DNA from 3 places in the Methylocaldum sp. GT1BB genome. Region 1 is predicted to be linked to each of the others. Evidence: predicted binding sites of a transcription regulator. Region 1 holds the regulator's gene; each other region holds the start of a gene.
What was found. Region 1 encodes HrcA, which represses chaperone genes, less so after heat shock. Its sites were predicted from a motif close to TNTTAGCACTCNNNNNNNNNGAGTGCTAANA; they were not measured.
Positions count from the first base shown of each region.

Region 2: groES (co-chaperone GroES) is a predicted target of HrcA. The motif match lies at 1,398-1,428, and genes of this name have one in related genera.
Region 3: groES (co-chaperone GroES) is a predicted target of HrcA. The motif match lies at 4,434-4,464, and genes of this name have one in related genera.

Region 1 is NZ_CP194902.1:186,592-196,395, reverse strand. It holds gene ggt (gamma-glutamyltransferase) at 1-1,619, opposite strand, end outside; gene dapB (4-hydroxy-tetrahydrodipicolinate reductase) at 1,654-2,460, opposite strand; gene dnaJ (molecular chaperone DnaJ) at 2,544-3,686, opposite strand; gene dnaK (molecular chaperone DnaK) at 3,910-5,838, opposite strand; gene grpE (nucleotide exchange factor GrpE) at 5,915-6,532, opposite strand; gene hrcA (heat-inducible transcriptional repressor HrcA) at 6,618-7,676, opposite strand; gene bfr (bacterioferritin) at 7,851-8,315, shown strand; gene ACR2TX_RS02160 (NAD(+) kinase) at 8,376-9,260, shown strand; gene recN (DNA repair protein RecN) at 9,263-9,804, shown strand, end outside.
Region 2 is NZ_CP194902.1:2,503,883-2,513,686, forward strand. It holds gene ACR2TX_RS12610 (hypothetical protein) at 84-269, shown strand; gene ACR2TX_RS12615 (helix-turn-helix transcriptional regulator) at 311-1,279, opposite strand; gene groES (co-chaperone GroES) at 1,491-1,781, shown strand; gene groL (chaperonin GroEL) at 1,824-3,461, shown strand; gene ACR2TX_RS12630 (DesA family fatty acid desaturase) at 3,838-5,040, opposite strand; gene ACR2TX_RS12635 (Slp family lipoprotein) at 5,285-5,833, opposite strand; gene ACR2TX_RS12640 (Slp family lipoprotein) at 5,867-6,412, opposite strand; tRNA gene ACR2TX_RS12645 (tRNA-Val) at 6,642-6,718, shown strand; gene thrS (threonine--tRNA ligase) at 6,772-8,688, shown strand; gene infC (translation initiation factor IF-3) at 8,710-9,234, shown strand; gene rpmI (50S ribosomal protein L35) at 9,257-9,454, shown strand; gene rplT (50S ribosomal protein L20) at 9,484-9,804, shown strand, end outside.
Region 3 is NZ_CP194902.1:305,741-315,544, forward strand. It holds gene ACR2TX_RS02600 (vWA domain-containing protein) at 1-582, shown strand, start outside; gene ACR2TX_RS02605 (MxaK protein) at 570-1,130, shown strand; gene ACR2TX_RS02610 (VWA domain-containing protein) at 1,133-2,053, shown strand; gene ACR2TX_RS02615 (DUF2905 domain-containing protein) at 2,057-2,272, shown strand; gene ACR2TX_RS02620 (c-type cytochrome) at 2,637-2,957, shown strand; gene ACR2TX_RS02625 (FAD-dependent oxidoreductase) at 3,008-4,279, shown strand; gene groES (co-chaperone GroES) at 4,515-4,805, shown strand; gene groL (chaperonin GroEL) at 4,848-6,476, shown strand; gene ACR2TX_RS02640 (phosphoadenylyl-sulfate reductase) at 6,639-7,376, shown strand; gene cysB (HTH-type transcriptional regulator CysB) at 7,423-8,397, opposite strand; gene ACR2TX_RS02650 (hypothetical protein) at 8,689-8,940, shown strand; gene fdxA (ferredoxin FdxA) at 9,274-9,597, opposite strand.

The DNA of each region.
Region 1 (9,804 bases):
CTTTTCTTAAGTTCCACTTGCTCCTCCTCGGTTAGGCCGCCGGGTTCATATTGGATAACATCCGGTAGATATTGATGGTGAAATCGAGGAATGGACACCCAAGAATCCGGTGTGTGGCCTTCGGCGAAATCCAAAACGGCTAGCAGTACCATGGAGACGATACGGCTTCCGCCGGGGGTTCCGATCATGCCTATGCGATGCTGGTCCTCAACAAACGTCGGCGTCATGCTGGACAGCATCCGTTTACCGGGTGCAATGGTGTTAGCCTCACCGCCTACCAATCCGTAAACGTTGCTTGAGCCGGGATGAGCGGCAAAATCATCCATCTCGTCGTTCAGCAATACGCCGGTGCCAGGAGGCATAAATCCGGAGCCAAAAGGATAGTTGACGCTTAGAGTGGCGGCGACACGATTGCCTTCCCTGTCTAGAACGGAAAAATGAGTGGTGTTTTCGCCATCCGGCTCAGGGGCGTTGAACTGACTTAAATACAGACTCGGGAGTGCTCGGCTCGGGTGTATCGCCGCGCGTAAACCGGCGGCATAATTCGGGCTGAGTAACCGACGTAACGGCATCATTACGAAATCGGGATCACCCAGGAATCGCTCGCGGTCGTGATAGGCGCGCCGCATGGCTTCGACTATGAGATGCTTGCGGGTAGTGCTGTCGACGGCTTTCAGATCGTAGCCGGACAATATGTTCAGGATTTCGATCAAGCCGATCCCGCCCGCGGAAGGCGGTGGTGGCGCGGTTATGCGTATTCCACGGTAGAAGCCTTGAACGGGCTCCCGCTCGACTACACGATAATCGGACAAGTCTTGTACGGTCCAAATGCCGCCGGCACTTCGGACGCCTTCGACTAATCTTTTCGCGGTATCGCCGTTATAAAAGCCGATCTTGCCGGATTCGCCGAGCTGCGTGAGCGTATTCGCGAGTTCCTTTTGCTTCAAAAGCGCACCGGGCTCGGGCATTTTCCCATTGACTAGAAAAACGTTGGCTGCTGCTTTCGACCTGCGCAATACGTCGGCGCGAAATGACAGTAGTCGACAATGACGTTCACTTATGGGAAACCCGTCTTCGGCATAGCGAATAGCCGGCGCTAAGTCGCTAGAGAGTGGGAGCCGTCCGTAATTCCGGGCAAGATGCACGAGCGCAGCCGGCATGCCTGGAATGCCCGCAGAAAGAGCTCCGTTGACTGATTTGTTGGGCACGGCTTTTCCTTCGTCATCGAGGTACATGTCGGGCCGGGCCGCCAAGGGAGCCCGCTCTCGACCGTCCAGCATCACCGTTTTGCCGTCGGACGCTCGATGAAGAAGCCAAAAGCCGCCACCGCCGAGCCCCGATCCCGCAGGTTCGACCACTGCGAGTGCTGCACTGATGGCCACCGCGGCATCGAACGCATTACCGCCCTTATCCAGAATTTCAAAACCGGCTTCCGTGGCGAGCGGGTGCGCGCTGGCGATGGCAGCTTGTGGCGGAGCAGCCGTCGCTACCGGCAAGAAAAAGATAAGGCAGAAAGTGAGCCGGATTAGCCGCGGCTTAAGAAACGACCTGCTAAGAAGTTTAAGCGTGTTGACTTGGCGGTTGACCCATGGAGAGTACGGACGGAATCGACTGTCCATTACCTAATTGTCACGTTAAGGCGAAGGTAAGCCGTTAGGCCTTGAGCCCCAGTACGTCCTGCATGTCGTAAATGCCCGGCGTTTTGTCCATAAGCCAAATGGCGGCGCGCATGGCTCCCTTGGCAAAGGTCATGCGGCTGGTCGCGTTATGGGTAATTTCGACGCGCTCGCCTTCGTCGGCGAACATCACGGTATGTTCGCCCACGATATCGCCAGCCCGAATCACGGAAAAGCCTATCGTTTTGGGATCGCGTTCCCCGGTGTAGCCTTCCCGTCCATGGACGGCGCATTCGCGCAGATCTCGGCCGAGTGCGGCGGCCACGACCTCGCCCATACGTAATGCCGTCCCGGAGGGGGCATCCACTTTATGCCTGTGATGGGCCTCGATGATCTCGATATCGGTTTGCTCGCCGATGACCTTCGCAGCGATTTCCAACAGTTTGAGGCAAAGATTTACCCCTACGCTCATGTTCGGTGCTAGTACGAGCGGTATCGTAAGTGCGATATGTTCGATATCCGCTTTCTGTTCAGGCGTGAAGCCAGTCGTACCGATAACGAGTCGTTTACCGTGCTCCCGACACACCGCGAGATGTTCCATGGTTGCCTCGGGACGGGTGAAGTCGACGACGACATCGAGGTCCGAGATGACGCGGCTCAGGTCGTCGACCACCGGGATGTTGAGCTTCGACAGTCCGGCAAGCTCTCCGGCGTCCTTCCCCGTTTCGGGGCTGCCTTTTCTCTCCACCGCGGCTGTCAGGAGCATTCCGTTGGTGTCGAGGCAGGCGCGTATCAAGGCTTGTCCCATGCGACCAGCGGCTCCGACGATTCCAACTTTGATCATTATGGTTTTCCTGAGATATGGCTTTGGTATTTTCGTGTCGATCAGTGGCCTTGCGGCGTTTCGATAATCCGGCAATCCGGCAATTAAAGCCCGAGTTTGTCGAAAAACTGTTTCACTCCGTCGAGCCAGCCATGCGCTTGTGGACTGTGATGACTGCCGCCCCCGCTCAGGGAGTCGTCCAGTTTCTTGATCAACTCGATCTGGTCCTTATTGAGATGTACCGGCGTTTCGATACGGACTCGGCACAACAGATCGCCCTGCGGGCCGCCGCGCACCGGTTTTACCCCTTTGCCGCGCAGCCGGAACAGCCGGCCGGTTTGGGTTTCCGCGGGAATCTTAAGTACCACTTTGCCATCGAGCGTTGGAACCTCCAGTTCGCCGCCCAAACAAGCGGTCGGGAAGCTGATCGGAACCTCACAATAGAGATTGGCACCATCCCGGGTAAAAATCGGGTGCTCTTTAACGGAGATTTGTACGTACAAGTCGCCCGGTGGTCCTCCGCTTTCTCCCGCTTCGCCTTCGCCGGCCAAACGGATACGATCCCCCGTGTCCACACCTGGCGGGATCTTGACTGATAGCGTTTTGGTTTCCTGAACACGTCCCTGCCCGTGACAGACGCGACAAGGATCCTTTATTTGCTGGCCCGTACCGTGACAGGTCGGGCAGGTTTGCTGCACGGCGAAGAAGCCTTGCTGCATGCGGATGGCGCCATGGCCCTGGCAAGTAGAGCAGGTCGTGGGTCCCGTGCCCTTCTTGGCGCCGGTGCCATTGCATTCGTCACAAGTTACGAAGGTCGGTACGCGGATCTTGACTTCGGTGCCCGCGACCGCTTCCTCGAGGGTGATCTCCAGGTTATAGCGAAGATCGGCACCGCGTTGCACGCGACTGCCCCGTCTTCGGCCTGTCGCACCGCCACCGAAGATATCACCAAAGACATCACTGAAGATGTCGCTGAAACTTTCGCCGGTAAAGCCGAACCCACCGGCTGCGCCCATGGATGGATCAACTCCGGCATGGCCGAATTGATCATAAGCGGAACGCTTCTTCGGATCGGAAAGCACATCGTAGGCTTCCTTGATCTTTTTGAACTGCTCTTCCGCTTTCGGATTGTCGCGGTTGCGATCTGGATGATATTTCATCGCTAAGCGGCGAAAGCTCTTTTTGATGTCGCTATCGCTCGCGTTTCGCGCCACGCCTAAAAGTTCGTAATAATCTTCTTTCGCCATAACATAAAGAGCCGCAGGGCTTTGCCTGCGGCTAAGTTGGAGTCAATGCGCAGGACGCATCAAACTTGCCCGAAATACTCAGGCGTTAATTCCTCGCCACCTTCCCTCACCCGAAAGCTCGACTGCTTTACGCATAAACTTAGGAGAGGAGGGCGGATGAGCAGAGCAGTTTGCTTCCGCTCATCTGCATTCATGGCACAGTGCCAAACCGAGCGATAAGGCCTTATTTCCGATCCTCTTTCACTTCTTCGAATTCGGCATCGACGACATCTTCGCCTGCCTTGGCTTCCGTCGGTTGTTCGGTTTCAGCGCCGGGCGAACCAGCTGTCTCGCCTTTCTGTGCGTATAAGCGTTCCGCCAGTTTACCCGAAAGCTCGGTCAGATGTTCAGTCTTTCGCTCGATTTCCGCCTTATCGTCACCGTTCATGGCGGTCTTCAATTCACTAATCGCACCTTCGATTTTGCTGCGCTCGTCGCTTTCCACTTTATCGCCAAGTTCGTGCAGCGTCTTGTTCGTTGCATGGATCATGGCGTCTGCGTTATTGCGCGCAGTTACCAGTTCGTGCAGTTTCTTGTCTTCTTCGGCATGCAGTTCCGCATCCTTGACCATACGCTTGATCTCGTCCTCGGTCAGGCCGCTGGAGGCGGTGATGCGGATCGATTGCTGCTTGCCAGTAGCTTTGTCCTTGGCCGACACGTGCAGGATGCCGTTGGCGTCGATATCGAAAGTCACTTCGACCTGCGGTATGCCGCGCGGAGCCGGCGGGATGTCGGTCAGATCGAATTTGCCGAGAGACTTGTTGTCTTTCGCCATTTCACGTTCGCCCTGCAGGACGTGAATCGTAACCGCGGTTTGGTTGTCCTCGGCCGTCGAGAAGACCTGCCCGGTTTTGGTGGGGATGGTGGTGTTCTTCTCGATCAGCTTGGTCATGACGCCGCCCAAGGTCTCGATGCCTAGAGACAACGGAGTGACGTCCAGCAGCAGTACGTCTTTGACCTGTCCACCTAGAACGCCGCCTTGGATCGCCGCACCGAGCGCCACCGCTTCATCCGGATTGACGTCCTTGCGAGGCTCTTTGCCGAAGATGTCCTTCACGAAATCCTGAACTTTCGGCATGCGCGTCTGCCCACCGACGAGGATAACCTCGTTGATTTCGCTGGGCTTGAGGCCAGCATCCTTGAGCGCGGTTTCGCACGGGCCTTTTGTCTTCAAGATCAGATCCTCGACCAAGGATTCGAGCTTGGCACGGGTAAGCTTCATATTGAGATGCTTGGGCCCGCTCGCATCGGCCGTGACGTAGGGCAGGTTGATGTCGGTCTGCTGGCTCGAAGACAGCTCGATCTTCGCCTTTTCCGCCGCTTCCTTCAGGCGTTGCAGAGCCAACGGATCATTGTGCAGGTCGATGCCGTTCTCTTTTTTAAACTCGTCGCAGATGTAATCGATGATGCGCAGGTCGAAGTCTTCGCCGCCAAGATGGGTGTCGCCGTTGGTGGAAAGTACTTCAAACTGATGCTCACCGTCGACTTCGGCAATTTCGATGATGGAAATATCGAACGTACCGCCGCCGAGATCGTAGACCGCAACTTTGATGTCTCCGTGCTTTCTGTCCAGACCGAAGGCCATGGCTGCGGCGGTCGGCTCATTGATGATGCGCTTGACATCGAGCCCAGCAATGCGGCCGGCGTCTTTCGTTGCTTGGCGTTGGGAGTCGTTAAAGTACGCGGGTACGGTGATGACCGCCTCTTTGATCTCCTCGCCGAGAAACGCTTCGGCGTCCTTTTTCAGCTTCATCAATACGCGTGCCGAAATTTCCGGAGGGGCCATTTTTTTGCCGTTGACTTCGACCCACGCGTCGCCGTTATCGGCTTCGACAATCTTGTACGGCACAAGATGTATGTCTTTTTGAACCACAGAATCCTTGAAGCGGCGTCCGATAAGCCGCTTTATGGCATATAAGGTATTCTTGGGATTGGTGATCGCCTGCCGCTTAGCGGACTGCCCGACCAGTACCTCGTTATCGGCCGTAAAGGCCACGACCGAGGGGGTGGTGCGAGCGCCTTCGGCATTTTCGATGACGCGCGGTTTGCCCCCTTCAAGAATGGCCACACAGGAATTGGTGGTGCCCAAATCGATGCCAATAATCTTCGCCATTTAATTCTCCAAATTAATCAATAGCTTGTGGGTTAGGTGTGGGTTTAGCGTTAATATGGGGGCGCCAAGGCTGATTTCAAGCTTGCTCGTCGATGCGCGTGGATTCTGCGGCGGCTTGGGCAATAACCACCATGGCCGGACGTAACAGGCGATCATGGAGGAGATATCCTTTTTGGAAAACTTTTACCACCGTATTGGGCTCGATATCAGTGGTCGGTTGCATCGCCATGGCCTGGTGTAAGTCCGGATTGAACTTTTCGCCTATGGGATCCACTGCTCGGACGCTGAATTTTTCCAGTACCGAATTCAGCTGCTTTAGCGTGAGCTCCATGCCTTCGCGCAATTTCACCACATCCGAGGTCTCTCCGACGGCCGCTTGCAGCCCGAGTTCGAGGCTATCGACCACGGTCAATAGCTCCTTCGAAAATTTCTCCAGAGCATATTTATTGGCATTCTGGAGTTCTTTTTCCGAGCGTCGGCGCAAATTCTCCAACTCGGCCTGGGTGCGTACGAATTTGTCCCAATTCTCCTCCGCTCGGCGAGTTGCTTCGGTCAATTGCTGTGCAAGTTGCTCGATCGGCGTTGGTTCGACAACACCTTCTTCCGTTGTGATTGCCGTGTCGACAGAAGCGGCTTGTTCCGCTTGATCTGGCGCCTTTGGCGCCGATTCGGGCGAAGCCTGGTCTTTGCTCATATAACTGCTCCTCAACGAAAAATAATGAGCCCGTGTGCCTATGCACGCACACAGGTCGACGATTTCTACCAATATGGGTTAAGAATTAAGATGGGGTCAGCGATTTTTGATTCAAGGCGGCCCCCAACAATTTCGCGGTAATGTCAACCAAAGGAATGACCCGCTCATACGCCATGCGGGTGGGGCCGATAACGCCGAGTACGCCTACCGCCTCGCCATTGAGAGAGTAAGAGGCGGTTACCAGGCTGCACTGATCCAGCGCACGATAGCCGGATTCCTCGCCTATAAAGATCTTGACGCCGGGGGTTTCTAGGCAACGGTCTAGTAGATGGACTAAGTCTTCCTTCTGATGAAACGTTTCGAATAAGGAACGGAGCCGCTCCATATTGGCCAAATCGGCAAAATCCATCAGATTGATTTCGCCGGTTAGCACAAACGGGTTCCGACGTTTTCCTTTATCCTTAAGTGCCAAATCCGCGATTTCAGCCGCATCAATAATTTCCTGGCTTAAACGATTCCGCATTTCCTGCAAGTCGTTAAATAGACTCTCGCGGATCGCAGTTAGATCCTTGCCTGCATAGGTTGAATTGAGGAAATTTGCTGCCGCTTGCAAATCGGCAGGCGTGAACTGACGGGGTGAGTGAATGATCTTGTTGTGGACTTCCTGTTCGTTAGTGACCAGGATGACCAGCAAGCGTTGACCGGACAGCGGGATAAATTCGATGTGTCTGAAGGTGACTATCTCCCTGCGCGGCAACATCACGAGGCCCGCCATATGGGTTACTTCCGAGAGGACGCGAGAGGCGGCTTCGAGCAAATCGTCGGGATCTTCCTGAGTATTCAGGTCCTGGCGGAGCTGTCGGATGATGTCTTGCTGCAAAGGTTTGATGGTCAGCAAGGTATCAACAAAAAAACGGTAGCCGGTTACCGTCGGCATGCGTCCCGCTGACGTATGTGGCGATGTGATCAGCCCTATGTCTTCGAGATCCGCCATGATGTTGCGGATCGTCGCCGGGCTTAAATTCAAGCCGGTGTCGCGCGCTAAAGCCCGCGAACCAACCGGCTGGCCTTCGCCGATATAACGCTCCACCAGCACTTTAAGCAAGTGTTGGGCTCGCTCGCTCAATTGGGGATATTTAGGCACCGGTATCCTCGAATGGTGGGGGTTTTAGCACTCGAGACCATCGAGTGCTAAAAAGTTAGCAACCCCTAGATAATGTGTCAAGAAGCTCATACCATATCGAGCAAAGCGGCGTCTAATTAGGTGTAAATCTTAGGTCACCACATGGCGAACGCTTCCATATCCAAGGAGAGAATTATGCAAGGCGACTCGACGGTTATCGATTATCTTAATCGCGTGCTGGGCAACGAACTGATCGGCATCAACCAGTATTTTCTTCATGCGAGAATGTACAGGAACTGGGGGTTGGGCGAGCTCGACAAGCACGAATATGATGAATCTATCGGTAAGATGAAGCGTGCCGACAAGTTGATCGAGCGTATTTTGTTTCTTGAAGGATTGCCAAACTTGCAGGATTTGGGGCATTTGAAGATCGGAGAAAATCCGGAGGAAATGCTCGGCTGCGACCTTCAGTTGGAACTTCAAAGCGTATCTTTGCTGCGCGAAGCGGTCGAGTTTTGTGAAAAGGCCGGAGATTATGTCTCCCGAGATCTTCTGGAAGAGATACTCGAAGATGAGGAAGAGCAGGTCGACTGGCTTGAAACGCAGGCGGAGTTGATTCGGAAAATCGGCCTGCAGAACTATTTGCAGTCTCAGATGTAAGCTGCGGTACCGGTCAGCCCCATTTACAGTGACGCGGGACGCTCGCGGCTTCAGAAACATATGCCATCCATTTTCCGGAACGTAGCCCTAATCGGGAAGCCCGATGCGCCACGCATAGCCGAAACCCTTTCCTCGCTTTACGGACATCTTACCGGGAGATGCCTGCGTGTTTTGGTGCAACGGGACTGCGCTCATTTCGTAGCCGATTCTTCGCCGGAAACGTGTACCGTTGCCGAAATAGGCCAGTGCTGCGATCTCGCAATTGTGGTTGGCGGCGATGGCACACTTTTATCCGCCGCGCGTGTTCTCGCGCAGTTCGAGATTCCATTGATTGGGGTCAATCTGGGGCGATTGGGGTTCCTGGTCGATATTTCTCCGTCGGACGCCGGAGCGAAGCTCGATGAAATTCTTGACGGACGCTACAGTGCCGATGAGCGCTTTCTGTTGCGGGCGAAAATTTTTCGCAACGGTCATGTGATATACGAGCAGACGGCGGTTAACGAAGTAGTCGTGCATAGCGGGAATGCCGCCAGCATGATCGAGATTGAGGCATCGATCAACGGCGTTTTTCTGAATTCGCAACGCTCTGATGGGCTTATCGCGTCAACTCCCACGGGCTCTACGGCTTACGCCCTGTCGGCTGGAGGTCCGATTCTTTATCCCACGCTTAAGGCTATCGTATTAGCGCCGATCAATCCCCATACCTTGTCTAATCGTCCGATCGTGGTGGATGACGACAGCGTAATCGAAATTGCCTTCCGTCCCAGCAAACAATTCAAAGCTCAGGTCGTTTGCGACAATGTGTCGTTTCCTGATGTCGAAATAGAGGATCGCATCGAGATTCGAAGAGAACCTAAGACTTTTCGCATTCTTCATCCGCTTGACTATGATTTCTTTGAGATTCTCAGAGCGAAGCTCAACTGGAGCTCCGGTTATCGAAGCTGACTATGCTTGTCCACCTCAGCATCAGAGATTTGGCCGTCGTCCGATCACTCGATCTGGAGTTTGAGCGCGGATTGACCGTGCTAACCGGCGAGACCGGCGCCGGGAAATCGATATTATTAACTGCTTTGGGGTTGGCTTTGGGCGAGCGTGCCGATTCGGGGTTCATCCGCCCCGGGGCTGCGCGCGCCGAGATCAGTCTTTCGTTCGGCTTGGAGGATGCTGCAGATGCGCGTCGCTGGCTCGACGAAAATGAATTATCGGAGGACGGCGAGTGTCTGGTGCGGCGGGTTATCAGTCAAGACGGCCGTTCGAAGGCTTTCGTCAATGGTCGCCCGGTTACCTTGCAAGCCTTGCAGGAGTTGGGTTCCAGCTTGGTCGAGATACACGGCCAGCATGCTCATGTACATCTTCTGAAGGCAGCGGAGCAGCGCCGGTTACTGGATGAAGCCGCTGGGAACGAATCGTTGTTGGTCCAGATCGGCAATCTCTATGATCGTTGGCGAAGTACTCGGTGCGAGCTGGAAAAGCTTACCAATACAGCCAA
Region 2 (9,804 bases), 2.3 Mb from region 1:
ATTTATCGTGCCGTTCCGTGCTTGTTTCTTAGTTCAAGCTGCTGAGTTTGATACCGCGTCGGATGTACGTCGGAATATCGTAGTTGACGCGCGCCGAAGCATCCGGCGTTTGGCGGGATAACGGGCTCGGCTGTAAAGGACAGGCGGGATGGCTGGTGGCGGAGCTTGCAGAAGCCCGAGCGTTCCGGATTTTGCGGATGGAAGAGAAGACGTTGAACATGATCGTATCTCCGATGGGTGTAACGACGGAGATACTCTACGACAGGTAGTCGCTCAGGGCGTGAGCCACTAACTCTATCGGTAAAAATTTTTATTCGTAGCGGGCCGCCATTGCCCGAACCGTTTCTTGCAGTTTGCTCCTGAGCGATTCGGGAGCGAGGATTTCGACGTCCGCGCCATGCTTGAGGATGTCCATGATCAGTTCGCGGTCGTCGGCGTAGGGGATTTCGAGGGTGTAACTGCCGTCCGGCTCGAACCGGGTCTTTTGCTTGGGATGCCAGATTTCATGGCTGACCCAGCGCGCGCGTTCGGGCGTAAAACGCAATTCCGCCCAGTGGATTTCGGCGCCGGAGAAGATGCCGTAACCGGATGCCAGTTCTCGATCCAGCTCTTCGTCCGGGATGTCTACGGCGGGTTCGTTGAGCGCCGATGCGGAGCGGAGCGCATCCACGGCGAAGCTTCGGATCGCTTCACGGAGATGGCACCAGGCGTCCAAATACCAGTTTTCGCGGTAGTGGATCAGGCGCTGCGGCGACACCGTGCGTTCGGATGTTTCATCGGTGCTGCGGTTGTAATGGACAATTCGCAGCCGGCGGCGTCTGAGCAGAGCCGTCGCAACCACTTCGAAATGCTGTAGATCCACCGTTCGCCGTGCGACATGGAACACCCGGACCCGTTTTTCGACTTCCTGCCACTCGTGATCGCCGGCGCCGAGCAGGGCATTGAGGCGAGCGAGCAGCGGCTGGATATGCGGTTCGAGCAGTCCGGGCTGAAGGTCTGCGAGCAGTTGGCGCATGGTGAGAAGAGCGTGAATTTCCGAGGCGTTGAACCAAAGGCCGGGCAGCTCGTAGGCCGCATCGCCGCCATGGGGCCCGAAGCGGTAGCCGCGGGTTTTTCGGTCCCAAACGATCGGCGCGTTGAATCGACTACGCATATATTCGATATCACGCTTGAAAGTGGCTGCCGATATACCCAATTCTTCAAGAAACGCCTTTTGAGAGACGTTTTCCCGGTCGCGGATCAGTTGATCGATTTTGTAGAAGCGTTCGGTGCGGTCCATGTTCTTTTCTCGAAGCTGGTTGCGCACGAATCTTAACCCAGGAAAAACGCGGATTCGCGCAGCTCTTCCACATGTGGTGGGGGAGCGTTGATCTTGACATGAAATATTCGACGGCTATGATTAGCACTCGTTTTAGTCGAGTGCTAACAAAGCTAGGGTCTGGTCGACCGCTCGTCAGTCAATACATCATCAGTAGGAACAGGAGAGTATGATGAAAATTCGTCCTTTGAATGACCGTGTTATCGTGAGGCGCCTCGAAGAGGAGCGGACTTCGCCGGGCGGAATCGTGATTCCGGATACGGCTGCGGAAAAACCGATGCGCGGTGAAGTTCTTGCGGTGGGTAACGGCAAGACTCTGGATAACGGGCAAGTGCGCGCGCTGCAAGTCAAAGCGGGCGACAAGGTGCTGTTCGGCAAATATTCCGGCACCGAGGTGAAACTCGATGGCGAGGATATCCTTGTCATGCGCGAAGACGACATCATGGCTGTGCTCGAAGACTGAGCACGCCCGGAATTCAACATCAACCAACGAAGGTAAATCGTAATGGCAGCGAAAGACGTAAGATTCGGTGATGACGCGCGGATCCGCATGGTTCGCGGGGTCAATATTCTGGCACAGGCGGTGAAAGTGACCTTGGGTCCGAAAGGCCGCAATGTGGTGCTCGAAAAGAGTTTCGGCGCGCCGACCGTCACCAAGGACGGCGTATCCGTGGCGAAAGATATCGAGCTCTCCGACAAGTTCGAAAACATGGGCGCTCAGATGGTGAAGGAAGTCGCGTCTCAGACTTCCGATGTCGCGGGCGACGGCACCACCACCGCCACCGTTCTGGCGCAATCGATTCTGGTCGAGGGCCTGAAGGCCGTGGCCGCCGGCATGAATCCTATGGATCTGAAACGCGGTATCGACAAGGCGGTCACCGCCGCCGTCGACGCTATCCACGAGATGTCCGTTCCCTGCACCGACAGCAACGCGATCGCTCAAGTCGGCACCATTTCCGCCAACTCAGACGAGAGCATCGGCAAGATCATTGCCGAAGCGATGGACAAGGTGGGCAAGGAAGGCGTGATCACGGTCGAGGAAGGTTCGGGCCTTGAAAACAGCCTGGATGTCGTCGAAGGTATGCAGTTCGACCGCGGCTATTTGTCGCCGTACTTCATCAACAATCAGCAAAGCATGAGCGCCGAGCTGGAAAACCCGCTGATCCTCATCTGCGAGAAAAAGATTTCCAATATCCGCGACATGCTGCCGGTACTCGAAGGCGTCGCTAAAGCCGGTCGTCCGCTGCTGATCATCGCGGAAGATGTCGAAGGCGAAGCGCTGGCGACCTTGGTCGTCAACAACATGCGCGGCATCATCAAGGTTTGCGCCGTTAAAGCGCCCGGTTTCGGCGATCGCCGTAAAGCCATGTTGGAAGACATCGCTATCCTGACGGGCGGCACCGTAATTTCCGAAGAAGTGGGTCTGAGCCTGGAGAAAGCGAGTCTGAACGATTTGGGCAATGCCAAGAAGGTTCAGATCAGCAAGGAAGAGACCACCATCATCGATGGCGCCGGCGCTAAGGAAAGAATCCAGGGCCGTATCACCCAGATCCGTAAGCAGATCGAAGAGACCACGTCGGACTACGATAGAGAAAAGCTGCAAGAGCGCTTGGCGAAGTTGGCCGGCGGTGTGGCAGTGATCAAGGTCGGCGCGGCCACCGAAGTCGAGATGAAGGAGAAGAAAGCCCGCGTGGAAGACGCGTTGCACGCGACCCGCGCTGCGGTTGAAGAAGGCATCGTGCCGGGCGGCGGCGTGGCTCTGGTCCGCGCTCTGCAAAAGATCAAGGATCTGAAAGGCGTAAACCACGATCAGGATGTCGGCATCAGCATCGCCCGCCGCGCGATGGAAGAGCCGCTGCGCCAGATCGTGGCCAATGCCGGCGACGAGTCGTCCGTGGTTCTGAACAAGGTAGCCGAGGGTTCCGGAAATTTCGGCTACAACGCAGCAACCGGCGAATTCGGCGATATGGTCGCCATGGGCATTCTGGACCCGGCGAAAGTGACCCGTACCGCGCTGCAGAACGCCGGTTCCGTGGCGGGTCTCATGATCACCACTGAGGCAATGGTTGCCGAAGAGCCGAAGGAAGAGACTCCGATGCCGGCAGGCATGGGTGGAATGGGCGGCATGGGCGACATGATGTAATCGCCGACCGATCATTTAAGTGTAAAAAAGCCCCATCTTCGGATGGGGCTTTTTTTTGAAGCATTTTCAGCTTTGGGCCCGTGTCCTTGGCATCGCTGTCCAAAGCTACATGGATAAACCCGCGGAAATGCTTATTCCGGCTTACAGCGCTGCACGACTTGTAAGTCGAAAATCCTTTTTCTACGCAATGGGTTTGTCGCTATGGATTGCCGACCTAAGGACCGGTGCGCCAAGTAAATCGGGGATTCTTATCAATCGCAAATGATCGTTGCGGAAGGCCGAGAAAGCCTGATCCTGGATGAACAGGTCGCTACTTTCCCGACCATATCATGACTCACATGAGACGCCGCACGGCAGCATGTGAGTGGTGCTTGGCTTAAGTGCTGGGTAAATAATTGACGGACAGCCGATTTGTAATGGTATAGCCGTGCAACAAGTCGGCAAACTCATGAAGTGATTGGATGCCAGTCTCCTTCGCTCGTTGGCACCACTCTCTGAGCGACTGCACACGTGCTTCGTAGCCGACTGAAGAGTTCGCCCAAAGCTGTTTCAATTCCTCCTTGAATTGGTAAACGGTGTGAAGTGTTTGGCTCAAGTTCAGTGCTCGATCAAGGATGTGGGTGGCGGCCTCATCGAATTGGATATCCTCTCGAACCAAGAGCGGCTTTGCATCGCGGAGCAGGCGTCGGGATGCCGGGAGGGCAGTCTTTAATTCTTGACGCAGGACCGGAAGCACCACGCTACGGCCGTATAAAGCCAGCACATGGACCCGGTTACGCATTACGGCCTGTATTGTCGCCAAATCGATCAATTTCTTGTCGTGAAGAATGCGAATTTTTGGAGCAACCCGGCGAACCGTTGCTAACTTCAATAGTTCCATCAGGCGAATGTAGGCCCACCCGATGTCCAATTCCCACCAACGGGAGGATAGCCGCGCCGAAGAGGGATAGGCATGGTGGTTATTGTGAAGTTCCTCGCCGCCGATCAGTAAGCCTATCGGGAAGAGATTGGTGGACGCATCGCGGGTTTCAAAATTGCGATAACCGGAGAAATGCCCCAGGCCGTTGATTACGCCCGCTGCCCAAAAGGGAATCCAGAGCATTTGTACGGCCCAAATGGTAATGCCGAAGAAGCCGAACAGCGCAACGTCGGCGAGAAACATAAGCGCGACGCCAAGACCGGGGTGCGGCGAGTAAAGTTTTCGCTCCAGCCAGTCATCAGGCGTGCCGTAGCCGTATTGATCCAAGGTTTCCGGATTGGCTGCTTCGGTCCGGTAGAGTTCCGCGCCTTCCCATAAGACCTTGCTTATGCCAAACACGCGAGGGCTATGGGGGTCTTCCGGGGTTTCACATTTGGCGTGGTGTTTGCGATGAATCGCGACCCAGGCCTTGGTGCCCATGCCAGTTGTCAGCCACAGCCAGAGCCGAAAAAAATGGCTGACCGCCGGATGAAGGTCCAAAGCGCGATGCGCCTGGTGGCGATGTAGGAAAATCGTGACGCTGGCAATGGTGATGTGGGTCAGACCGAGCGTAACGGCAATAAGTCCCCACCAGGGGAGGTCGAGTAAACCGTTAATCATTTTTTCACTATAAAAATAAAAAATAAGAGATGGGCATTAACTAACAATCCTTAAGGGGCTGCAAATCTTTCCATAGAGTTGCCTCAAAGAGCACGAATTGGAAAAAGCATCCGCCTTGGCGAATGCACGCGACGCCATTTTGGATAGCATCGAATGGATTTTCAATCCGCACGTTTTCTAACTGGTTTATCGGGTGGGATTGAGTGTTGCAGGGACCGGCAAGACGCGAGGCTATGATCATCGATCAAAAGCCAAATCCAACGCCTAAGCCAATACCGATCCGAGGTCCGGTGTCATATTCGGATAACAGTTTGATCTCCAAAGGACGTAACAACGGAAATGCACGAGTCGCTTCGCCGGTTTCCGTCGTGCGTTCGCCGATGACGCGACCGGCTGCAACAATTCGCCGGCCTTGTTCGTAGATGAGTGTGTCTAAATAGCCGGGATACAATATTAAGAATCGGCCCAATGCGGGCTCACTGAGTTCCGGCTCGCCTCGTCTATCGGTGGGATAGGTCAGTACTTCGACTAACGTGCCTTCCTGTAGATTTTCGGCGCTAAGGATAGTTCCGCCGATGAGAATGGCTTGGCCGATAAACGCTTTTGGGTTATTCAGGACAGTTTCGGGCGAAAGTTTCGGATCGACCTGGTCCATGGTCGCTCGCGACAGTACCGAGCCGCAACCGCTGAGTTGTAGCGTGATCGCAAGTAAGGCGGCCAGGCCGAGAAAGCGGGGCCAGGATATTGGGTAGCCGGATCGGATGTCCTTTTTCGAGATCCGAGATTCTCTCACAGTAGCGTTGCAGCCTTTTGAGTTGAATGAGTCTTACCAATAAGGGTACCAATAAGGGTAATAGCCGGGCCAGCCTCGCCACCAAGGATCGTACCAGTATGGCGTCGGATAATAGGTGTAAGTCGGCCGGTTGGCCCAAAGATGAATTTCCTTGCAACCGATTACCGGGTAGGTGTAGTTGATTTGATCGAGAGGCTTGGTTTCCTTGCCTTGGACCTCTCCGGCGACCGTCACTTCGCGTCCCTTCGCATAGACCGCCGAATCCAGGAAGCGGTTGCAGTGAATCAGGAATCGTCCGGCGGAAGTGTCGACGTCTTCCGGGCGATCCGAACTTTCTAGCGGTTTTTGCAAGACTTCGATTTCGGTGAACTGTGGGCGGTTGCTGGTTTGGACGATCACGCCGCCCAGCATGACCGTCCTGCCTTTGTAGGCGTCGGGGCGGGCGCTGATTTCCGAGAACGATGGCTGCGTTTTCGTCGCCGTCCGAATGGGTTTCGAAAACGGGCTGGTTGCGCACCCCGCTATGCTTAAGAGCGTTATCCATAACAATACTAATCGGAACAACTTCGATCTACCCAAACAAACTTCCGAAATCGAGGTTTCGATCGGTGACATGGCCATGTTTATCACCCTTGCGGAACTGCTTTCCTCTTAATTGGACAGAACTGCTCCTGCCGAATTCACATCTAGTGGCCATCATAACCAATTCCCGTCGTTGCCACCCGTGAAATTTTGCCGCTTAAATGCGATGAGAACGAAAGGCTTTAATTAAACAAAAAATAGCTCTATAATTGCGTCTCTTGATTTTAGGCGCGTAGCTCAGTTGGTTAGAGCACCACCTTGACATGGTGGGGGTCGTTGGTTCAAGTCCAATCGCGCCTACCAATTCCGAAAAGCATCGCTGGGCGATGCTTTTTTTGTTGAAGAGGTTTCGACTGATGCCCGTGATACGTCTGCCGGATGGTTCCGCTCGCACATTCGATCACCCCGTAACGCTTATGGAGGTGGCGCAGTCCATTGGTCCGGGATTGGCTAAGGCGGCATTGGCTGGTCGAATCGACGGGAAACTGGTCGATTTGTCGACTCTTGTCGAACATGACGCCGCAGTCGAAATCGTCACGGGTAAGGACGCGGACGGGCTGGAGATTATTCGCCATTCAACTGCCCATCTGCTGGCTCAGGCCGTTAAGGCGTTGTATCCGAGCGCGCAAGTGACGATCGGTCCGGTGGTGGAAAACGGGTTTTACTACGATTTTGCCTTCGAACGTCCCTTTACGCCGGAAGACCTCGAGGCAATCGAAAAGAAAATGACGGAATTGGCGGCAAAGGCGATTCCCGTCAGGCGGGAGGTGATGCGTCGGGAAGAAGCCGTCAAATTTTTCCGTGACCAGGGCGAGCACTATAAGGCCGAAATTATCGAAGCCATACCTCAGGGCGAGCAAATCTCCCTCTACTCGCAAGGGGATTTTACCGATCTTTGTCGCGGTCCCCATGTGCCGGATACCGGAAAGCTTAGAGCCTTCAAGCTCATGAAGGTGGCGGGTGCCTATTGGCGGGGGGATTCCCGCAATGCCATGCTGCAGCGTGTCTATGGCACCGCCTGGGCCGACAAGAAGGATTTGGACGCCTATCTGCATCGGCTGGAAGAGGCGGATAAGCGCGATCATCGCAAGATCGGCAAGCTGCAGGACCTGTTCCATACTCAGGAGGAAGCTCCCGGAATGGTGTTCTGGCATCCCAATGGATGGGCGCTGTATCAGCAGGTCGAGCAGTACATGCGCCGGGTGTTCCGTGAGAATGGCTATCAAGAAATCCGCTGTCCTCAGATTCTGGACGTAAGCCTTTGGAAAGCTTCGGGCCACTGGGACAACTTTCACGAGAATATGTTTTTTACCGCGTCCGAGAATAGAGAGTATGCGGTAAAGCCCATGAACTGCCCCGGTCACATCCAGGTTTTCAAACAGCATCTGCATAGCTATCGCGAACTGCCGATCCGGTTCGGGGAATTCGGTTCCTGTCATCGCAACGAGCCCTCCGGCACCTTGCACGGGATCATGCGTGTGCGCGGTTTCAATCAGGACGATGGCCATGTTTTTTGTGCCGAGGATCAAATTCAGGCGGAAGTTGTCGCATTCATAGGTGTCTTGCGTAAGGTGTACGCGGATTTCGGCTTTACCGATATCCAGTACAAACTGTCCACGCGCCCGCCCAAGCGGCTCGGCAGCGATGAAATTTGGGATAAGGCCGAAGCTGCGCTGATGGCTGCTTTGGCCGCGCAAGACATCGAATACCAATTGCAGCCCGGTGAGGGAGCTTTCTATGGCCCCAAGATCGAGTTCACGTTGAAGGATGCGATCGGTCGGGTATGGCAGTGCGGGACGATTCAGGTGGATTTCATGATGCCGGGGCGTCTCGGTGCCGAATACGTGGGCGAAGACAATGCCCGCCATACGCCGGTCATGCTGCATAGGGCGATCATAGGATCGATGGAACGCTTCATCGGCATTCTCATCGAGCATTACGCAGGGTATTTTCCGCTTTGGCTGGCGCCGGTTCAGGCGGTGGTGCTCAACATTACCGGAAATCAAGCCGAATATGCCGCCGAATTGGCTGCGGAGCTTGTAAAACAAGGCTTTCGGGTAAAGTCCGACTTGAGAAATGAGAAGATCGGCTTTAAAATCCGCGAGCATACCGTGCAGCGTGTGCCTTATTTATTAATCGTCGGCGATAAAGAACTGGATTCCCGTACCGTTTCTGTTCGTACACAGAAAGGCCAGGATCTAGGCGGTTTCAGCTTGCCGGATTTGATCGGCAAGTTTACCGACGAGGTGGCGAGTCGCGCTGCGTTTCAATAATTGCGTTCGGAGGAATAGGATATCACTGCTGAAAGAAAAGAGCCGCGCCTGAATGAAGAGATCACGGCGCCCACTGTCAGGTTGATCGGACCCGACGGTAATCAAGTAGGAGTCGTGTCGACCAGAGAAGCCAGGCAAATTGCTTATGATGCGAATCTGGATCTGGTCGAGATTTCGCCGGCAGCCGATCCTCCCGTTTGCCGGGTAATGGATTACGGTAAATTCCGTTTTGAGCAGAATAAGAAGCTGCAAGCGGCCAAGAAAAAGCAAAAGCAGATTCAGGTTAAGGAAATCAAATTCCGGCCGGGTACGGACGAGGGCGATTACCAGGTCAAGCTGCGCAATCTCATTCGCTTTCTATCGGACGGCGATAAGGCAAAGGTCACTGTTCGGTTTCGCGGTCGAGAACTGAGTCATCGCGAATTAGGCATTGACCTTCTGAAGCGGATCGAGACGGACCTCGTGGAGCACGCCGTCGTAGAGCAGTTTCCGAAAATGGAAGGTAAGCAGTTAAGCATGACGCTTGCGCCGAAGAGAAAAAAATAATCTTGAGTTGTTGGAGATTTATATGCCTAAGATGAAGACCAATCGCGGCGCAGCGAAACGCTTCAAGCGTACTGCGTCCGGCGGTTTCAAATGCAATCATTCGCATCGTCGTCACATTCTGACGAAGAAGAGCACCAAGAGAAAGCGCCAACTGCGCAATCCCGCTGCCTTGCACCCTTCGGATGTGCGGAGCGCGACTCGCTTGTTGCCTTATAGCTGATTTTTTCTTGCCCATCGAGAGAGAAGCCCATGCCTAGAGTAAAACGAGGCGTCACTGCGAGAGCCCGGCACAAAAAGGTTCTCAAGCAGGCGAAAGGTTATTACGGCGCCCGTAGCCGAGTTTATCGCGTTGCCAAGCAGGCGGTTATCAAAGCCGGCCAATACGCTTATCGGGATCGCAGACAGAGAAAACGCCAATTCCGTGCGCTTTGGATCGTGAGAATCAATGCCGCGGCACGCGAATTCGGACTGTCTTATAGCCGTTTTATGGATGGCCTAAAAAAGGCGTCCGTCGAAATCGACCGTAAAGTTCTGGCGGATTTGGCTGTTCGCGACAAAGATGCGTTCGCT
Region 3 (9,804 bases), 120 kb from region 1:
GATTTCTCGGCTGCACCAATCTACGTCATGCCTTTCACTCAAGATCGGCCGGCGATCTTAGCGGCTATCGAAGCGACCAGCGGTCGCGGTCACGGAGTAACCAACATCGCGCCCGGATTGGCGATGGCGCTCGATTTTTACAGCGGAAAACCGTTCACCGGGTCCCGAATCGTTCTGCTGGTCTCGGACGGAGCGGCGCGCATCGAAGAGGAAACCCGCGACCAGCTACGGCAATGGTTTCAGGAAACGCAGGCGACCCTTTACTGGATTTACCTCCGAAATCCAAGGAGCGGACGCCTTTCGGAGAAGCCGGTCAATCCGGGCGAAAGCACGACGCCGGAATATTTTCTACATCAATATTTCCAAAACCTTGGCGTCCCCTATCGGGCTTTCGAGGCGGAAAATCCGGAAGCGCTGCAGCGCGCAATTCTAGAGGTCGAGCAGTTGGAAAATCTTCCGCTGCACTACCTGGAAAAACTGCCGCGAAGGGACATCTCCGGCTACTGCTATGCCGCTGCTCTCGCATTTCTGGCACTGCTCCTGAGCGCCAAAGCATTGGAGGTGAAGTCGTGGCCCGTTTGATGCGAATGTGGCGCTCGCCGATGCTGATCTGGGGTCTTCTGGCAGCCCTCCTGGCCGGAGTCGTTTACGAAAGTTATGCCGTTTTCCGAATCGCCCGCCAAAACACTCTAATCTCCCAGCCGGAAAGGGTCGAGGTCGACGACAAAACACCGCCCGTTCTGGTACTCGCCAAAGCCCATCGGCTCGAACGATCGGGCGAGACGCAGGAAGCCCTGCGCCTTTACACCACCATTCTCGAACGCGGCGACGAGCACCTTCGCGAGCAGGTTCATTACAATCTTGGAACACTGTATCTTCGAGAGGCCGCCCAACTGTGGAACGCCAAAGGCGTATTGGAATATGTCCGTGTCAACACGCTGGTCGCCCTGGCCAAGGAACAGTTGCAGAAGACTCTTCGGCTGAATCCGGCTAACTGGGATGCCCGTTTCAATCTCGAATACGCACATAGGATTACCCCGCCGGCCAAGGAGCGGGAAAAGGCGGATTGGCACGGAGCGAAACCCAGTGTATTCGCTACCGTGCCCACGATTCCGGGTGGTGCGCCGTGAGGATGCGGCTCGTTCGCCGGGACTGGCGCACGACGGCGCTGTTCGTTGCCACCGTGCTCGTGGCGCTGACCTTTGCCGATCCGAAACTCCCGCTGCCGCTTCGGGTCTATCGCTATGCCTTCGTCATCGACATCACGCAAAGCATGAATGTCCGCGATTACCATGTCGCAAACATGCCGGCGGACCGGCTCAATTTCGTCAAGGAATCGATCCGGCAGGCGGTGCATGATCTTCCGTGCGGCTCGGAAGTCGGGCTCGGACTTTTCACCACTCAGAGCGTTCAATTACTGTTCGAACCCATAGAAGTGTGCGAACACCTGCGCGTGATCGACGATGTGCTCGCCCATGTCGACTGGCGCATGGCCTGGGCAGCCAACAGCTTTGTCGCTCAAGGCGTTTATGCCGCTATCCGGGACGTAAAAAACCGAGATCCCGGCATTCGGCTGGCGCTCTTCACCGACGGCCAGGAAGCACCGCCGCAAACAATACGACCGACATTTTCCGGAAAACCGGGAGAAATCGCTGGCTTGATCGTGGGTGTGGGCGGATTGCATCCGACCACAGTGCCGAAATACGATCGCGAAAACCGGCTCATCGGTTATTGGGAAAACACCGATATCGCGCAAATGCCGGAATCCAGCACAGCCTACGAAACAACCGAGACCGTACCCCGACCGCCGCGCGAAGGCTATTATCTTTCCTGGCTGGACGAAAACCATCTACGCGAACTGAGCGCGACAACCGGCCTCCGCTATCATCGTCTGGAAACGCCGGAAGGTCTCATGGACGCATTACGCGCCCCGGAATTCGTCGAGCGCCGCACGACCAAAACCGACATTCGGTGGCTGCTAGGCATCGCAGCACTCTTGCTGTTCGCGACGGTCTACTTGATTGATGGTGGCGAAGCGTCAAAGAGGACTTGAGCGATGTCTTTCGGGAAAATTCTCATCTACGTCGGTATCGGCCTGTTTCTGCTCGGATTGGTCCTATCCTACGCCCCGGGACTGTTCGGCTGGTTCGGAAAGCTTCCCGGTGATATCCGGATTCAGGACGAAAACCGGTACATCTTCATCCCCATCACCTCCATGATCATCATCAGCCTCGTGTTGACTCTGCTGATCAACCTGTTCTTTCGTCGCTAGCCGGCGTCACAACCGCCGAGCTCGAGTCCGCTCGCGTCCATCGTCGCAGCTTCATCTAGCCGCGTGAACACCAGCACGGGTTTCCGCTAATGCCATATCAACTTATTGTTTTATTAGCATATTCTGTAACTCCTTTGGTCACGACCCGGTACGTTAACCCGGTATTCGGGAACAAGAATCCGCCCAGAAAGCGGCCGCGGCATGGAAATTTCAGTACATCCCGTAGGGTTACCGAAACACACCCGAAACCTGCCCCCCACCAAGGGCGACAGAGAAACGTCCCGTCGCGCGGGGAAACTTAAGTGACCGCGCGACGGCAAACGAATTGGCCAAACCTCATTAACGTCACCGAGCGAGGTAACACATGCGTAAATCGTTTTACCCCCTAAGAACGTGTTTCGTATTGATTACTGCCACGGCCACTCCACTAAGCGCCTTTTCCGAGCCTCCCGCCGGACGTCTCCTTGCCGCGCAATGCGCGCAATGTCACGGAACCGACGGTTCGGGCTACGAGTCGCTGGCAGGGGAGTCTGCCGACGAGTTGTATGACGAGCTGATCGAAAGAAAGTACCGCCCGGTCGAGGACATCATGGACAGGCAAGCCCGCGGTTATACCGATGATCAACTACGGTTGATCGCCGACTACCTTGGCTCGCTTCCGCGAGCCTCGTCCTCGGACGACTAGCCTCCTACCGCAGGACCAATGACGCCAACTCCCGACAGGAGAGACTAAATATGACTGCTTTCAACAGACGGCAATTTCTAAAACTCGCCGGCGCAACCTCGCTTGTTGCGGCCATACCCAGAAGTTTGAGCGCCGCGACACCGCTCTCGAATCGAGTCGTCATCATCGGCGGAGGCTTCGCTGGCGCAACGGCCGCCAAATACCTCAAACATTGGGACAATACCATCGATGTCACCCTGGTTGAGCCCAACGCCACACACTACGCCTGTATTTTGTCCAACCTGGTCATCACCGGCGCCATCTCGATGAACCGGATCAACCTAAGCTACGACGGTTTAAGAAATCGAGGCGTCAAGATCGTCCAAGCCATGGCTGCCGCCATCGACCCGGTCGGTAGCAAGGTGGGTCTGTCGAATGGCGCCACACTAGACTACGAGCATCTGATCCTTGCGCCCGGCATCGACTTCATCAACCCGAATCCGGCCGGAGCCGAACGTCTGTACGACCCGAACCTGACGCCCCACGCCTGGAAAGCCGGGCCCCAGACTACCCTGCTCAAGAATCAATTGGCGGCCATGCCGGACGGTGGCGTGTTCGTCATGAACGTCCCCAAAGCGCCCTATCGCTGCCCACCCGGCCCATATGAGCGTGCATGTATCGTCGCCGCTTATCTGAAGCGCAAGAAGCGACGTTCGAAGATCATCGTGCTGGATGCGAACCCAGACATCGTGGCCGAGCCGCATACATTCGGCACGGCATTCAGCCAGACCTATGCAGGAACGCTCGAATACCACGCCAACGTAGGCATTACCCAAGTCAATTCATCGCTCAAGACAATAGACACCACGATCGGCGCGTTGTCGGCGGACGTGCTCAACATGATTCCCAACCAGAAAGCCGGACAGATCGTCTTCGACGCCGGCGTGGTCAACGATCCGACGGGCCGATGGGCGACGGTCGATCCGCTGACTTACGGTTCAACCGTCTACGAAAACATCTATGTGATCGGCGATTCTCAGGCAACGGCACAACCGAAGTCCGGCCACATGGCGAACTCCCAGGCCAAAGTTTGCGTCGACTCGATCATCCGCGCGTTCGTCGGCGAAACACCGGACCCGCAGCCGACGACCAATTCGGCCTGCTTCAGCCCCATCACCGAGACCGAAGCGTCGTGGTTGACTGCGGTTTACCAATACGATCCGACAACGCACAGCATGAAGCGCGTCGAGGATTCGTTCGGCGAAGCGGCGGAGCCGTCGTCGGAAAATTACGAGCACATGTTCCATTGGGCCGACAACATCTTCGCCGATTCGTTTAGGTAGGGCGGCGACCCGCTTTCCACAAGACCGGCCACGCGAGGCCATAAAACCGAAGGCCAGCCTAACGCTGGCCTTCATCTTTTCTGAAATGCTAGCTCGATTCGGTAATCAAAATTTCATATTGCGCCCCTTGAAAACTAAATCCGCATCGCTATATTGTTAGCAGCTCTCGACAGAGAGTGCTAACACTACAGTGTTTTTTTGAGGTTCAAACTTCTTCAAGGAGAAAACAGTCATCATGAAAATTCGTCCCTTGCATGACCGTATCGTCGTAAAACGCTGGGAAGAAGAAAAAACATCCCCGGGCGGAATCGTCATTCCCGACACCGCAAAGGAAAAGCCGATCAAAGGCGAAGTGGTTGCTGTAGGAAACGGAAAAGCCCTGGATAACGGTCAAGTGCGCGCACTGGATGTAAAAGTCGGTGACAAAGTCTTGTTCGGCAAGTATGCCGGTACCGAAGTCAAAATCGACGGCACCGAATATCTGATGCTGCGCGAAGACGACATCATGGGCGTATTCGAAGCCTGATCCACGACCTAACGTTCAGACTGATTTTGGAGGAATTAACTGATGGCAGCTAAAGAAGTCCGTTTTTCCGATGACGCCCGTCAGCGCATGCTGGCCGGGGTTAACGTTCTGGCCGACGCAGTGAAGCAGACCCTGGGCCCGAAAGGCCGTAACGTCGTGCTGGAAAAGAGCTTCGGCGCACCGACCGTCACCAAAGACGGCGTTTCGGTCGCAAAAGAGATCGAACTGAAAGACAAGTTCGAGAACATGGGCGCTCAGATGGTGAAGGAAGTCGCCTCGAAGACGTCCGACGTCGCCGGCGACGGCACCACCACGGCAACCGTCCTGGCTCAGGCCATTGTCCGCGAAGGCTTGAAATCCGTAGCGGCGGGTGCAAACCCGATGGATATCAAACGCGGCATCGATCAGGCGGTCGGCGTGGTCATCGAAGAGCTGAAGAAACTCTCCAAGCCCTGCACCGACAGTAAAGCCATCGCCCAGGTCGGCACCATCTCCGCCAACTCCGACGAGAGCATCGGCAAAATCATCGCCGACGCGATGGACAAGGTGGGCAAGGAAGGCGTGATTACCGTTGAGGAAGGTTCCGGTTTGGACAACGAACTGGATGTTGTCGAGGGTATGCAGTTCGACCGCGGCTATCTCTCGCCCTATTTCATCAACAGCCAAGAAACCATGAGCGTCGAGCTCGAAAACCCGTACATCCTGCTGCACGACAAGAAGATCTCCAACATCCGCGACTTGCTGCCGCTGCTCGAAAAAGTGGCGAAATCCGGTCGTTCGCTGTTGATCGTCGCCGAGGATGTCGAAGGCGAAGCGTTGGCGACCCTGGTAGTCAACACCATGCGCGGCATCATCAAGGTTTGCGCCGTTAAGGCGCCGGGCTTCGGCGATCGCCGCAAGGCCATGCTGGAAGACATCGCCATCCTGACCGGTGGCCGCGTCATTTCCGAAGAACTGGGCCTGAGCCTCGAAAAAGTCGACCTGGGCGATCTCGGCAGTGCGAAGAAGATCCAGATCAACAAGGAAAACACCACCATCGTCGACGGCGCCGGCAAAGCGGAAGACATCAAGGCTCGCGTCGAGCAGATCCGCAAGCAGATCGAAGACACCACCTCGGACTACGATCGCGAGAAACTGCAAGAGCGCGTGGCCAAGCTGGCCGGCGGCGTTGCCGTGATCAAAGTCGGCGCAGCCACCGAAGTCGAGATGAAAGAAAAGAAAGCCCGCGTGGAAGACGCGCTGCACGCAACCCGCGCTGCGGTTGAAGAAGGCATCGTTCCGGGCGGCGGCGTCGCTTTCATCCGTGCTCAAAACGCGCTGAAGGATCTGCAGGGCAAGAACCACGACCAGACCGTGGGTATCGCCATCCTGCGCCGTTCGATCGAGGAGCCGCTGCGTCAAATCGTGACCAACGCGGGCGAAGAAGCTTCGGTCGTCCTGAACCGGGTTCAGGGAGGCGAAGGCACCTTCGGCTACAACGCTGCGACCGGTGAATACGGCGACATGATTCAGATGGGTATCCTGGACCCGACCAAGGTCACCCGTTCCGCGCTGCAGAACGCCGCGTCCGTGGCCGGTCTGATGCTCACCACGGAAGCCATGGTGGCCGAACAGCCGAAGAAAGAAAAAGGAGCCGGCATGCCCGGTGCCGGAATGGAAGACATGATGTAATCGGTTGCTTCCACGACCGAGAACACCAAAGCCCCGCCGAAAACGGCGGGGCTTTTTCGTCTGATCTTATCCCGTTTTTCTATATCAAAAGTTGTTTTTAGAATTTTTAGGATTGAATCTCGTGTGTTACCTTATCCGTCACGGTTTCTACCCCGATACGACATGAGTACTCAATTCTTCGATCTCGATCAGCTTAAAGGCGAACTGGCCGGAAAAAATCCCCGCGCGATTCTCAAGGCGGCGCTGACATGGTTCGACAACATCGCCATTTCCTTCAGCGGCGCCGAAGACGTGGTATTGATCGACCTAGCCAGCAAGCTCAAGCCGGGCATTCAGGTCTTCACCTTGGATACCGGTCGCTTGCATCCCGAAACCTACAGATTGATCGAGACCGTTCGGGAGCGCTACCCCATTCGGCTGGACGTTCTTTCGCCGGATCGCGTGCAACTGGAAGCTTTAGTCAGAGAAAAAGGCTTATTCAGCTTCTACAAAGACGGCCATCACGAATGTTGCAGCATCCGCAAGGTCGAGCCGCTTCGCCGGAAGCTTAGTCAGCTGGACGCCTGGATTACCGGTCAGCGACGCGACCAAAACCCGACTCGGGAAAATTTGGCCGAGATCGAGCTTGACGAAGCTTTTTCCACGCCCGACCATCGCCTGATCAAATTCAATCCGCTCGCGAACTGGTCGTCGGCGCAGGTGTGGGATTACATCGAGGCCTACGACGTGCCCTTCAACGAACTGCATCGTAAAGGTTTCGTCAGCATAGGCTGCGAACCTTGCACTCGGCCGATTCTGCCCAATCAGCATGAGCGCGAAGGCCGGTGGTGGTGGGAAGATGCCGGGAAGAAGGAATGCGGCCTACATGCCGGGAATCTGAAAACAGCTGAAAAAGCTTGAGGATCAACACCGGCCTTGGCGCATCACCAAGCCGGGCATGCGAAAACTAGCGCACCGGCAGCGCGATATTCTCGAACAAGGCATCGACGTCTTTTTGTTCCCGCTGGGTCATGGCTTGTTCCACCAATTCCCGCGTCAGATGCGGCGCGAATAAGCGGATGAACTCGTAAATGAATCCGCGGATGAACATATCCCGCCGCAGCCCGATCTTCGTCGTGCTCAAACCGAACATATGACTGGCATCGAGCGGAATCAGATCGGCGTCCGCGACAGGGTCGTAAGCCATCTTGGCAACGATTCCGACTCCCAAACCGAGCCTTACATAGGTCTTGATCACGTCCGCATCCACCGCAGTCAAAGCTAACTGGGGATGCAGATTTGCCTTCTCGAACGCCTGATCCAGCTGCGAACGTCCGGTAAATCCGAAGACGTAAGTCACGATGGGATACTCGGCGACATCCTGCAAAGTTAGCTCCGCCTTTTCCGTCAATGGATGCCCCTGCTGTACCAAGACACAGCGATTCCACTGGTAACACGGCAGCATGACGAGATTCTCGAAGAGTTCCATCGCTTCGGTGGCAATCGCCATATCGACAACCCCGCGCGACGCCAATTCGGAAATCTGCATCGGCGTGCCCTGGTTGATATTGAGCTTGATCCCGGGGTAACGACGCATGAACTCCTTTATGGCGGGAGGAAGCGCATAGCGCGCCTGCGTGTGCGTAGTGGCGATGGACAGCGAACCGACCTTATTGTCGCGGTGTTCCTGCGCGATATTCTTTATATCCTGGACCTTGCCCAAAATTTCTCCGGCAATCGCCACAATCTGCTTGCCGGCTGCGGTAATCTCCGTCAGGTGCTTGCCGTTCCGCGCGAAAATCGGAAGCCCCAGTTCATCCTCCAAAAGCCGGACTTGCTTGCTAATTCCGGGCTGCGACGTGTAGAGGCTGTCCGCCGTCGCAGAAACATTCAATTCGTGCTGCGCAACTTCCCAGATATAGCGTAATTGCTGCAATTTCATGGCGTCTTCGGCGTCATCCCGAGTGAACGAGGGAAACAAAAATTATACTCTTTTCAATAGCATCATTTCGCAAAGCTCAACTCTAAGGCTGAATTAATCGCGAAAAGCTACCAACCTCGAGCAGCCCCGAATTTCGGCAAATACTCTATCTCTAGGTAAGATCTGCGAGGACTGCTAAACGCCTGTCACCGTTGCCGGTATCGTTTCCGACGAACCGGTTCCCGCTCCACCTCAAAACCGACTCGAAACTGCGGAGCGCTTGTATTTCGGGTGCCTCAGGGACAGGAATTCTTGAAAGCATGGGTCGAGTCGGACTTCCGTTGCGGTGAAGCTGGACAAGTGGGATACGACGCCGTGGCAGGCCATCGGAGCATCAAATTCCGATCGGTGGCCGTAACCACCGTAAAAGGCGAAGGCAAGGGGTACATCGACCGCGGCCATGCGGTCATTTACCGCGGCACCTACGAAAAGTTTCGCGACGAGGACGGATACATCTTTCCACGCGGGGAGCGGATCGCGGCGTGCGAACGCACTTCCGCATGATTACCGAAGATCCTTATGAAGACGATTTCATCGGGATCGAGCCGTATATCTTACAAGACCCCGCAGCCTGGTGCGCACATCCCGGCACGCGCCGCCCAGTTCAGTTTTCCAAGAGCGGACGACAAATCTTGAGCGATTGTGAAAACAGCAGCGGCAGCTGCTGAAACGTGTTCGGTTCAAGACCGACTGTTCACGACAAAAAGGCGCTGCTGACTTCAACAGCGCCCTCGACAGCGGAGATTGAGACTTTTCAGTTGAGGCGACGAAAAGACGAATTATCGAACCCGATTGAACTCCCCGCCGTATAACTCATCGCTAGCCACGACCTTCCGATTATTTTTCGAGATATTGCATCTTGTCCGGTTTGCCGTTCCACTCGTCCGCATCTTCCAAAGCTGGCTTGACTTCCGTGATGCTTGGCCACACTTTCGAAAGCTCCGCGTTCAATTGGATGAATTGTTCCTGGCCCTCCGGAACTTCATCTTCGGAATAAATCGCGTTCGCGGGGCATTCGGGCTCGCATAAAGTGCAGTCGATACATTCATCAGGATCGATGACTAGAAAATTCGGCCCCTCGTGAAAGCAGTCGACCGGGCAAACATCGACGCAATCGGTAAATTTGCACTTGATGCAGTTTTCGGTTACTACGAAAGTCATTTCAAATTTTCCTGTAAGCTGTATGGGTTACCAGATAACAGCCTGTTTCGCTCGTTATTGGACTCGGCTCTATGCGTGCAGTTTCACCGCCCCGCCAAACCCGTTCCAATCTATCTTGCAAGCAGCAGTGACGGGCAGCCTCTTGAAATTAAGAGGCGCATTTTACATGCACCTGGGGCAATTCCCAAGCAACCCCCGCCGATATCG